DNA from 3 places in the Paenibacillus allorhizoplanae genome. Region 2 is predicted to be linked to each of the others. Evidence: riboswitches for the same ligand, from Rfam matches in the RefSeq annotation. Region 2 holds a riboswitch; each other region holds the start of a gene.
The links. A riboswitch is a leader RNA that binds a small molecule or an ion and turns the genes downstream of it on or off. The one in region 2 is predicted to bind thiamine pyrophosphate.
Positions count from the first base shown of each region.

Region 1: linked by a shared signal. The riboswitch ahead of thiC (phosphomethylpyrimidine synthase ThiC) and the one ahead of L6I86_RS13845 (ECF transporter S component) in region 2 are both predicted to bind thiamine pyrophosphate.
Region 3: linked by a shared signal. The riboswitch ahead of L6I86_RS28210 (thiamine phosphate synthase) and the one ahead of L6I86_RS13845 (ECF transporter S component) in region 2 are both predicted to bind thiamine pyrophosphate.

Region 1 covers NZ_CAKMMW010000043.1:12,399-16,040, reverse strand. The annotation lists gene bioC (malonyl-ACP O-methyltransferase BioC) at 1-553, shown strand, start outside; gene thiC (phosphomethylpyrimidine synthase ThiC) at 590-2,365, opposite strand; TPP riboswitch at 2,458-2,567, opposite strand; gene L6I86_RS34345 (alpha-amylase family protein) at 2,745-3,642, opposite strand, start outside.
Region 2 covers NZ_CAKMMW010000007.1:55,352-58,993, forward strand. The annotation lists gene L6I86_RS13840 (methyl-accepting chemotaxis protein) at 1-1,022, shown strand, start outside; TPP riboswitch at 1,095-1,204, shown strand; gene L6I86_RS13845 (ECF transporter S component) at 1,345-1,941, shown strand; gene L6I86_RS13850 (ABC transporter ATP-binding protein) at 1,946-3,445, shown strand; gene L6I86_RS13855 (energy-coupling factor transporter transmembrane component T family protein) at 3,436-3,642, shown strand, end outside.
Region 3 covers NZ_CAKMMW010000024.1:9,765-13,406, reverse strand. The annotation lists gene thiO (glycine oxidase ThiO) at 1-525, opposite strand, end outside; gene L6I86_RS28210 (thiamine phosphate synthase) at 541-1,146, opposite strand; TPP riboswitch at 1,290-1,388, opposite strand; gene hflK (FtsH protease activity modulator HflK) at 1,571-2,578, shown strand; gene hflC (protease modulator HflC) at 2,575-3,447, shown strand.

The sequences.
Region 1 (3,642 bases), on a different contig from region 2:
ATCGGCTCGCTTGCAATTTCTTCAAGCTGATGTTGAGGTGTGGGCAATAGATGCTCCTTCAGCCTCGTTTGATTTCATCGTCTCGAATGCCTGCTTTCAATGGCTGAGTAATCAAGTGCACACGCTTGGTCATCTTCGGCGGCTGCTTCGTCCTGGTGGAATGCTGTTGTTCACTACCTTCGGACCCCATACATTCCATGAACTGCACAAGTCATTTCATGAAGTTTATCGAGCTAGCGGTTTAAAGCCGCAGAGGCATGGCTTATCCTTTCAATCGACGGATCAGTGGAAGGAATGGCTTAATGAGGTTGGGTTTTCTAGCATCCAATATGAGCGTGAGGTTCGAAAGGAAACCTATCCTACCGTAAGAGATTTCCTCATTTCGGTAAAAGGAATGGGAGCTAGCTCATCAGAAGCTGTTGCTTTGCCTGGCATCAGTACGCGACGCTTGTTCGCTAATATGTATCAGGAATACGAGGCTAAGTTTGGGATACAGGAAGGTGTCATTGCTAGTTACGATCTTCTTATCATTCAAGCGTCAGCTGAAGGTTAGACAAGGAAAAGGGTTGCCGCAGCAACCCTTTTTTGTTTACGTATATAGGGCGTGGCCCGCTTTTTTAAACTCCTCCGACTTTTCACTCATCCCTTTTTCAATGGCTTGAGCTTCCTCAAGACCTTGTTGTTTGGCGAAGTCTCGGATATCTTGGGAAATTCGCATGGAGCAGAATTTAGGACCGCACATCGAACAAAAATGAGCGACCTTGGCACCTTCTGCAGGAAGTGTCTCATCATGGTACTCTATGGCTCTTTCCGGATCCAAGGATAAGTTGAATTGATCATGCCAACGGAATTCAAAACGTGCCTTGGATAATGCATTATCGCGATCCATGGCGCCTTTGTGCCCTTTGGCTAAATCAGCAGCATGAGCAGCAATTTTATAAGTGATAACCCCTTCACGTACATCGTTTTTATTGGGCAAGCCCAAATGCTCTTTTGGCGTTACATAACAGAGCATGGCAGTGCCAAACCAGCCAATCATCGCTGCTCCAATGGCAGAAGTGATATGGTCATAACCTGGCGCAATATCCGTAGTTAACGGTCCTAAGGTGTAAAATGGAGCTTCGTCACAGATTTCAAGTTGTTTATCCATATTTTCTTTGATTAAATGCATGGGTACGTGACCAGGACCTTCTACCATGACTTGTACGTCATGCTTCCAAGCGATTTTGGTGAGTTCACCTAATGTTTCTAGTTCTGCAAACTGGGCTTCATCATTCGCATCTGCAATGGATCCTGGGCGTAAACCGTCCCCTAATGAGAAGGATACATCATAGGTTTTCATGATTTCACAAATCTCTTCAAAATGAGTATACAGAAAATTTTCCTGATGGTGGGCAAGACACCATGCTGCCATAATGGATCCACCTCGCGAAACAATACCTGTCACTCGTTTGGCCGTAAGTGGAACATAACGCAGCAGAACACCAGCATGAATTGTAAAGTAATCGACACCTTGCTCAGCTTGTTCAATAAGCGTGTCACGGTACACTTCCCACGTCAAATCTTCCGCTTTTCCATTCACTTTCTCTAGTGCTTGATAAATAGGCACGGTACCAATGGGAACCGGGGAATTACGAATAATCCATTCCCGGGTGGTATGAATGTTTTTACCCGTTGAGAGATCCATAATATTATCTGCACCCCAGCGAGTAGCCCATCTCATTTTTTCCACTTCTTCTTCAATGGAAGACGAAACAGCTGAATTCCCAATATTCGCATTGATCTTAACGAGAAAGTTTCGTCCAATTATCATAGGCTCACTTTCAGGGTGATTAATATTTGCAGGGATAATCGCTCTGCCACGAGCGACCTCGTCTTTCACAAATTCCGGAGATACATTTTCGCGAATCGCGATATATTCCATTTCGGACGTGATGATACCTTGCCGTGCATAATGCATCTGGGTTACATTACGACCTGTCTTCGCTCTCATTGGGTGACGATGTAAGCCTGGAAAAACTTCAGTAACGTTCTCTTCCTTGGTATATCCGTTATCTTCCGGTTTTATCGTTCTTCCTTCATAAATTTCAACATCGCCGCGTTCTATAATCCAATTCAAACGATTAGGAGCAATACCTGTACGAATATCGGTTTGGATTTCCTCATCTGTATAAGCACCACTCGTGTCGTATACACGAACAGGGGCGTTTTCCTGCTCTCCGTAAGCCCCAGTAGTAGGACTCAATTTGATTTCACGCATGGGGACCCTGATGTCCTTTCGTGAGCCCTCGACATAAACTTTTTTGCTTCCCGGAAAAGCGGATGTTGATGTTGTGACCTTTTCATTACTAGTTTCCATTGACATTTTCCATGCCTCCTATAGTTGATTATGATCAAGCGGAGGGTTCATGCTGCGAAAAAAAGACCGCATCTATAAATAGAGGCGGTCTCTTAGTATACAAAGAGATCTTGTGTTCCTCCGCTGGCATTATCCAGATCAGGTTTAACGGTCGATAGTTATAACTATCCTCTCAGCCTGGTCTCACCAAGCTCCCGTGATTATGCACTTAGGTATTTAATCTACACTTTAATTCAAAATATTGCAATAGCTCGGCAAAATCTAATTCATACTGGCCATTCATCGACGACATCCCGCTGCTCTCCCCCCGCTAAAAACCAAAAGCCCCCAAATGAGAATTCCATCTCATTCAGAGGCTTCTTCAATTAGCCTACCCGCTATTCGTCTACTGCTTCAACTCAACCTGCACCTGCTCAGGTCGATACACTGCCAACAACTCGCCGACAGAATTCACAGCGAACATCACCGTACGTTCGGCTTCCAGTTCGAACGCATAGCTCAGGCCCGTTGCCGGATCCGTCACTTCGATCTGCGCGTCCACGCTGAACTCCGAGACGAAGATGAACAACGAACCGCTATCAAAGCTGAGCTTCCGCCCATACACGCCCGGCAACTGCCCGCCTTTTACCCACGTTAGTTCCGCATCCACACCAGCTGACTTCATCGCATACGCGTACAGCTTCTCGAGTACATCATCGCGCTCACCAAGCTCCACTGGGAGTGGACACCATATGAGCTGCCCTTTGCCCAGCTCGTAGCTGCGAACGACGCCATGCTGGGAATTCCATTTGCCATCATCGGAAAGTGGCACTTCTTTATTCAACTGAGCGATTCGTGCACCACCGAAGGACACAGGAACCATCTCGCCATCCAACACCATCGCCTCTTCGCGGACAATGTTACCCAGCACTGTTTCACCTACAATATCCGTCAACCGAGCGACAGGTGCCCAGTACTCATTCAAACCAAGCGGCCCTGTAAACAGCAGCGTTCCGCCATTCTCACGTATATGCGTCGTCAACTTCGTAAGCGCGGCATCACTAAAGTTATGCGCACTTGGCACGATAATTAACTTCGGTTGATCCGACGTCAATGCCTCGAGATGATACTCGCTCAACCCGCGGAACGGTACGTTCATCCCATAAGCTAAAGTGCGAGTCAGTTTCGCTGTTGCATCACCGGCTACTTTGCGCGTGGAAAAGTCATTCGAATACGGGAATACAGCCACGACGTCCTCTAATTTGCGGCCCACGAAGAGATCACGAATCTCTCCCATGAATGCC
Region 2 (3,642 bases):
CGATCATGACACTCATCGGTCAAAGTCAGATTGGTAGGAGAATGTTAACGAATGTTGCCAGAAGTGCGAAGCAATCGGAGATCGCAAAGATCAAAACGGATGAAGTGCTGTTAGGTATTCGTAATACGACAGAGGTACTGGGTACATCTAGTGGAAATCTGCAAGAGAATGCTGCAGTAACAGGTAGAATTACGGAGGAAGTCGTTGCTGCTTTTCAGGAGATTACGATTGGTATTGAATCACAAGCGTCCAGCATTAACGATATTACATCCGCTATTCAGAATGTGAATGAGACTGTGGAGCAGACCACTGCGGCATCGAATACGATGAGCAGCAGATCACGGGATACAGCGAGAATGACGAACGAAGGCAAGACCCAGATGGAAGATTTGTCGCTCAAAATCAATGATATCACCGTCATCGTCACTGAGACCTCCGACATCATGAATGAAGTGAATGAAGAAAACGTGAAGATCGGGAATATCGTTTCCACGATCGCAGATATTGCGAACCAGACGAATCTATTGTCGCTGAATGCTTCGATCGAGGCTGCTCGTGCAGGTGAGCACGGGAAAGGCTTCTCCGTTGTAGCAAACGAAATTCGGAAGTTGGCGCAGAATGCACACATCGCATCGACGGATATTTCGGAAATTCTCGGTTCCATTCAGGCCAAAGTTGTGACGGCCGTAGAGAAGGTTGCCATTGGCATTACTGCCGTAGAATCCGGTAAGAAATCGACAGATAGCGTGAATCAATTGTTCGAGGTTATCAACACGAATACAGCGGAAGTGATGGAGCAGGCGTCGCACTTGCAACGCATGAATCAACAATTGCAGATCTCATCGCAGCGGGTAGCGGAAGAGATGACTTCCGTTGCAGCGATTACCGAGGAGTCTGCAGCATCCGTTCAAGAAGTGCTGGCTAGCGCGGAAGTGCAGCAGCATCGGGTGCAGAATATCGTAGACAGCATCCGTCAATTAAACGGATTGACACAGGATCTGAAGCATCTGATCGAGAAATAAACGTCCAACGCAGACTTTTTGGGAAAAAAAGGATTGCCAAAGAGCGGCTAATCCGCTACAGTTAAGCCAAATGAATAGCAACACGGGTGCTTGATGAAGTCAGGCTGAGATAGTGGCCCTATGCCACTGACCGTTAATCTGATCTGGATAATGCCAGCGTAGAGACCTGATGTGCTTTTTTTATGCACAAATGTTCAAGCCTGCCGGTATTCTGGTAGGCTTTTTTTGTTCTTAAGGGGCAAAAGAGACCATGTATCCAAGGTTGGCGTGTTCGCCTATCTCATTGACAAATATGAATTAGGAAAAAGGAGTCGAGAAGAAGATGGCGCAAAAGGAAGCAAGCAAAAAAGGGTTGAAGCTGACAGATATTTTGATCACCATTGTCATTTCAGCCGTGTTTGGTGTGATTTATCGGATTTGGGGACCGATTTATGATCTCATGAAGCCGCTAGGCTTACATGCCGAGCAGCTGAGTTATGGTATGTGGTTCATGGCGGCAACTTTCGCGTTTCTTGTGATCCGCAAACCAGGTGTTGCCCTGTTAGCTGAGGTCGCGGCTGCAACGATTGAGGCCTTGTATGGCGGCCATTGGGGCGTATCGACGCTCGTCTTTGGATTATTGCAAGGGCTTGGTGCTGAGCTGGTGTTCGCGGCTTTCCGCTATCGTCGCACCAATGTGGGAGTAACAATACTTGCTGCCTTCGCTTCCGCCATCATGTCCATCTTTGTGGATACGTACTATGGCTATATCGATCAGCTGGCATTCTGGAATTATCTATTATTCATTGGTTTAAGATTACTGGGCAGTGCTTTGATTGCGGGTGTGTTCGCCTATTATTTGACAGGTGCCTTATCCCGCACGGGTGTACTGAATCTGATTCGTCCTGTTTCCGAAAAAGATTACGACGTATTGGGGTAACGAGATGAGCGAAGGAATGAGCGTTACAAATCTGCGGTTAAAATATCCCGGCGATGACGCCCCCCTGATTTTTCAGGGGGTTTCCTTTTCCATCGAGCGGGGTGAGAAGGTACTGCTGTTGGGACCTAGCGGCTGTGGCAAATCGACCCTGCTTCAGGTACTGAGTGGAATTGTCCCGGATATGATTGAGCTTCCGCTCAAAGCAGATGAGATTCGAAGGCCTAGCCGGTGGGGGTATGTGTTTCAAGATCCGGATACACAATTCTGTATGCCTTATATCGACGAAGAGATCGCGTTCGTGTTGGAAAATCAGGAAGTGCCGCGGGAAGATATGCCTGCGCGCATACTGTATTACTTGGAATTGGTCGGGTTACATGTGCCTGATGCGCATACGTTAATTAGTACGCTGTCCCAAGGGATGAAGCAGCGGCTAGCGATTGCAAGTGTGCTGGCGCTTGAGCCAGAGGTGCTCTTTCTCGATGAGCCCACGGCGCTGTTGGATGATGAGGGCACGAAGCAGGTATGGGACACGATTCGAGCAATCAGCGGGGACAAAACTCTCCTTATCGTCGAGCACAAAATTAGCGGCATGCTAGATTTGCTCGATCGATTGATCATTCTGACACCGGAAGGTAAGGTGTTGGCTGATGGGCCGCCGCTTGCCATGTTTGAAGCTTATAAAGAGCAAATGAGGGAATACGGTATCTGGTATCCCGAGGTGTGGGAGGATTACGCCAAGGAGAATCCGCAGGCGAATGTGAAGGGAGAGGGCCAAGGGAACATGCAGTCCATCAATGTGGGGCCGCTAGTACCCGTTATGGCCTTCCATGATTTCGTCGGTGTTCGCGGCGGGCAGATCAGGACCTCTGTGGATAACTTTAGCGTCTATCCAGGTGATTGGATCGCCGTTGTCGGTGCCAACGGTGCAGGCAAAAGCTCGCTCCTCCTCGCGATCATGCGGCTCATCCAAACCCGCGGAAGCTGTCTGATCGCGGGCGTGAAGGGCAACAAAGTCGAGCACCTTGCGGAGCGAGTCGGCTTTGTGTTCCAGAACCCGGAGTTCCAGTTCGTCACGAACTCCGTGGAGGAGGAGCTGACCTATGGCTTGCCAGAGGGTCAGCCGAAGAATGGGCAGTGGGCAGCGGCTGAGCTGCTGCTCCGGGAGTACGACCTGCTCGCGCTGCGCGAGCGGCACCCGTTCCAGCTCTCGCTGGGCCAGAAGCGCAGGCTCAGTGTGGCATCCGCGATGGTTCGCGGGCCACGCATCCTGCTGCTGGATGAGCCCACCTTCGGGCTCGATGCGAGCGGCACGCTGCGCATGCTCGAGCAGCTGGAGCGGCTGCGCGCCAGCGGGACTGTGATCGTGATGGTGACACACGATCACGAGATCGTCCAGCGCTGGGCCACGCGCGTCTGGCAGGTCGAGGCCGGGCGCGTGACGGAAGTCGCGCACGCACCCATTGTTTATGCTGCTCCGGGAGGTGAGCCACTGGTATGCAAATAACGTTCCCCTTTCGTGAAACGTGGCTGCATCGGGTGAATCCCGGCGTGAAACTTGTCTTATCGATTCTGCTATTCATCATTGTCGTCTTCACCCATAATCTCAACATGATGCTGTTCCTGACATTAGGCGCGTTGCTTCCGCTAGCGCTATTATCCGGACATCCAACGAAGAGACTGCTGCTTTATGCGTCGCCATTT
Region 3 (3,642 bases), on a different contig from region 2:
TTGCACCTTCGCCCCAAGCACTTGCGCCGCCTGCGCGAATGCCGCCGCCAACAGCGGAGCATCAACCTGCCCATCTTCGGGCAGGTACAGGGCTCCGCGCGTCGCTGCGCTCAGCGCGGGCTCTATAGCCGTGGCTTCAGCGGCGCTGAGCCACTGAGCCTTCTCGCCCGCGGCGCGCTGGAGCTTCTCCCGCGCGCGCAGCTCCTGCTCTTGATCGTCGCTGAGCGCGACGTTCAGCAGCCCCTCACGGACGAGACCGATGTCGATGCCCGTGAGTTCTCGAAGTTCCCCGCTCAGCTCGGGGAACATGGCACGGCTTTGGCGCGCCCACTGGAACAGGGCGCCCGTGTCTTCCATCTCGGACTGCGCACCGAGCATGCCTGCGGCCGCAGCCGAGGCTTCGGTGCCTAGCTGGCTGCGCTCCAACAGCGTGACGGATTGCCCTCTTTTAGCCAAGTAATACGCGATGGATGTACCGATAACACCGCCGCCAACGATGATGACATCTGATCTTGATGCTGACATTTCGCTCACCTCTATTTATTGAAGCTCATCATGATAGGCCAGAACGGCTCCAAGGGGATCCGCTGCATCCCATATTCCGCTCATTACTGCGATGCCAGATGCTCCTGTATCCAGAACGGACTTTACCCTCGCAGGTGTCATCCCGCCTATCGCAATCACAGGAATATTAACGTGATTAACTAGTTGTTTTAACTGCTCCAAGCCCCTAGGCGGCACGCCTTGCTTAGAGTTTGTCGCAAAAATATGACCGAACATAACATAATCGGCCCCTTCTTTTTCACGCCATTTTGCCTCATCTGCATGGTGCACAGAGACTCCGATGCGCTGTATCCCGCGGCAAAACTCATCCTGAATAACAAGAGACGGCGTTGTACCTGGAAGTTGAAGCCCCCCTGTTTGCAAGGCTAGAGCGATAGAGGGAAGACCGTTGACGTACAGGCTTTTGGCTGGAATCCCTTGCTCCAACAAGTACTGAACACCGATAAACACTTCATCCAAGGACTTCGTTTTCTCGCGAATATGAATCGCTGTGACATATGGGTGGATCTGCGCCGCAATCTTTGCGATCTCGGACCATGTATGCTTCCCGCCCGATATAACATGCAGTTCTTTCTGTGACACGCAAGGCTCGACTCCTTTCACGCAACATCGCTTCTCTTTCACCAGCGCCCTTCATCCTGACTTTGCTCGTAAACACAAAAAAACCACTTTCCTCAGGAAAGTGGTTGTAGGCTGCCTCATCATAAACAGATATAAAATCGGCTCCAAAACTCGTTCCACTTTCCTCCGCTGGCATAAACCAGATCAGGTTCAAAGGGTTCAGTCTACACTGTCTCAGCCTCTCGGCGCCCCTAGGGATTCATTCGTATGCAATTACTAAACATCATAGCATGACAGCCAACTCTTGGAAATAACAATTTTCCGTTTCAACTTGCAGTTGACCTAGCCATTCTCAGCACGCTGAGAATTACGTCTCTCTATTGAAACCATTTCCAAAACTTCCCGTATAGAGTATCAGTAAAACTTATATTAAGGGGTGTTTGCCATGGAACCATTTGTACTGCCAGAACCCGATCGACGAAGACCCTCTTCCCTCCCGCCAGGCTTGATGACCAAAATTGTTATCGGCCTTGTTATTGTTCTCGCCCTTATTTTTGGATCGTCCACCTTCTACACGGTACAGGAGCATGAGAAGGCGGCTATTTTAACATTAGGCAAATATACAACAGAGAAGGAAGCTGGGCTTCACTTTAAACTCCCTTTCCCTATTCAACAGGTGATTGTATTACCTGCCAAAAAGACACAACGTATCCAAATCGGCTTCCGTGAAGTGGGTGGCAAAATCACTCCCGTAGAAGAAGAAGCGATGATGATTACGGGGGATGAAAATATTTTATCCGCTGATGCCGTGGTGGAATGGAATATCAGTGACATGCGTAACTACTTGTACAATATTGATAATGCCGAACTGTTCCTACGTAACTCCACAAGCGCAGCGATTCGTTCCGTTATCGGCGCTACTGCGCTAGACTTTGCCATTACCGAAGGAAAAACCGAGGTCCAAGGCAAGGTCAAAGAACGATTGATTGAGATGCAGACGAAGTATCAAACGGGTATTCATATTGTCGATTTGAAATTCCAAGATATCGAGCCGCCAGCTGGCGATGTGCAGAATGCGTTTAAAGATGTAACCAACGCACGCGAAGAGAAAAACACGAAGATTAACGTGGCGACGAAATACGAAAATGATATCCTTCCTAGGGAGCGCGGTAACGCTCAAGCATTGCTTGAGAATGCCGAAGCACAGAAGAAATCACGGATTTTGAATGCGCAGGGAGATGTGGCGAAGTTTAATGCCCTGTATGCGGAGTATGCCAATAATAAATCAGTTACAGAGAGCAGGCTCATCATCGAGACGTTAGAGAAAATATTGCCAAACGCCAAAATTTTCATCAGCGACAGCACTGGCGAAACGGTCAAATATTTACCAATTAATGAGCTGTTGCGCACACCTGCTGCTGCGGCCGGCACGACTGGAGGGACTGCGAAATGACCTTACAAAGCAAATGGATTTTGAGATCCATCCTTGGTGTCGTTCTCGTCATTTTCTTCTTGATTTCCATCTTTATTGTCAAAGAAGGCCAATACCGCGTCGTTCTCAAATTCGGAGAAGCTGTTCGTATCCAAACAGAACCTGGCATTCATTTTAAAATCCCATTCATTGAATCGGTTCGCACGCTTCCTAAATATCAGATGGTGTATGACAGCAAACCTACTTCCATTTTGACCAAAGATAAGAAGCCGATCGAAGTTGATAACTATACGGTATGGCGGATTGATGATGCTCAGCAATTCTTGCGCACGATTCAATCGATCACTGGCGGAGAAGAGCGTATTGATGCCGCAGTATATAACACCGTTAGACGGAAGCTATCGGAGATCAATTACAGCGATATCATTAGTGAAAACACGCAACGTGGTAACTTGAACGATGAGATTACGAAGGAAGTTTCCGAGTTAATGGAGCGCGATAACTATGGTATCCAGATCGTCGATGTGCGCATCAAGCGCACGGATCTGCCTGATTCCAACAAGCAAAGCGTGTATAAACGGATGATCTCTGACCGCCAGTCTATTGCCGCAAAGTACTTGTCCGAGGGCGATGAAGAGTCCAAGAAAATCACCTCCAAAGCCGACAGACAGGCAAGTGAGTTGATCGCGCAAGCTCAAGCGGATGCGAAGAAAATTGTGGCTGAAGGCGAGCAAGAAGCGGCTAAAATCTACAACTCCGCTTACGGCCAGGATCCTGCCTTCTACAATTTCTACCGTACATTGGATAGTTACTTGGTGTCATTTAAAGGGGAGCCGGTCATCATGCTGCCTATCGATTCTCCGTATACGAAAATTTTACTTGGCAAATAATAGTAGATCCCCAAGTAAGTGTAACAAAAGCATGCACATCTGAGGATGGCATGCTTTTTATTTATGTCATTAATCATTTTCCAATGAGCAGCCATTGGATTTATCCAGTGATTTAACCGTTTTGGGAGGTTCATTCTCAACTTCCATTGGATAATTCCATTCTTAACCTTCCAAATGGGTCGATTTCGTAGGAAA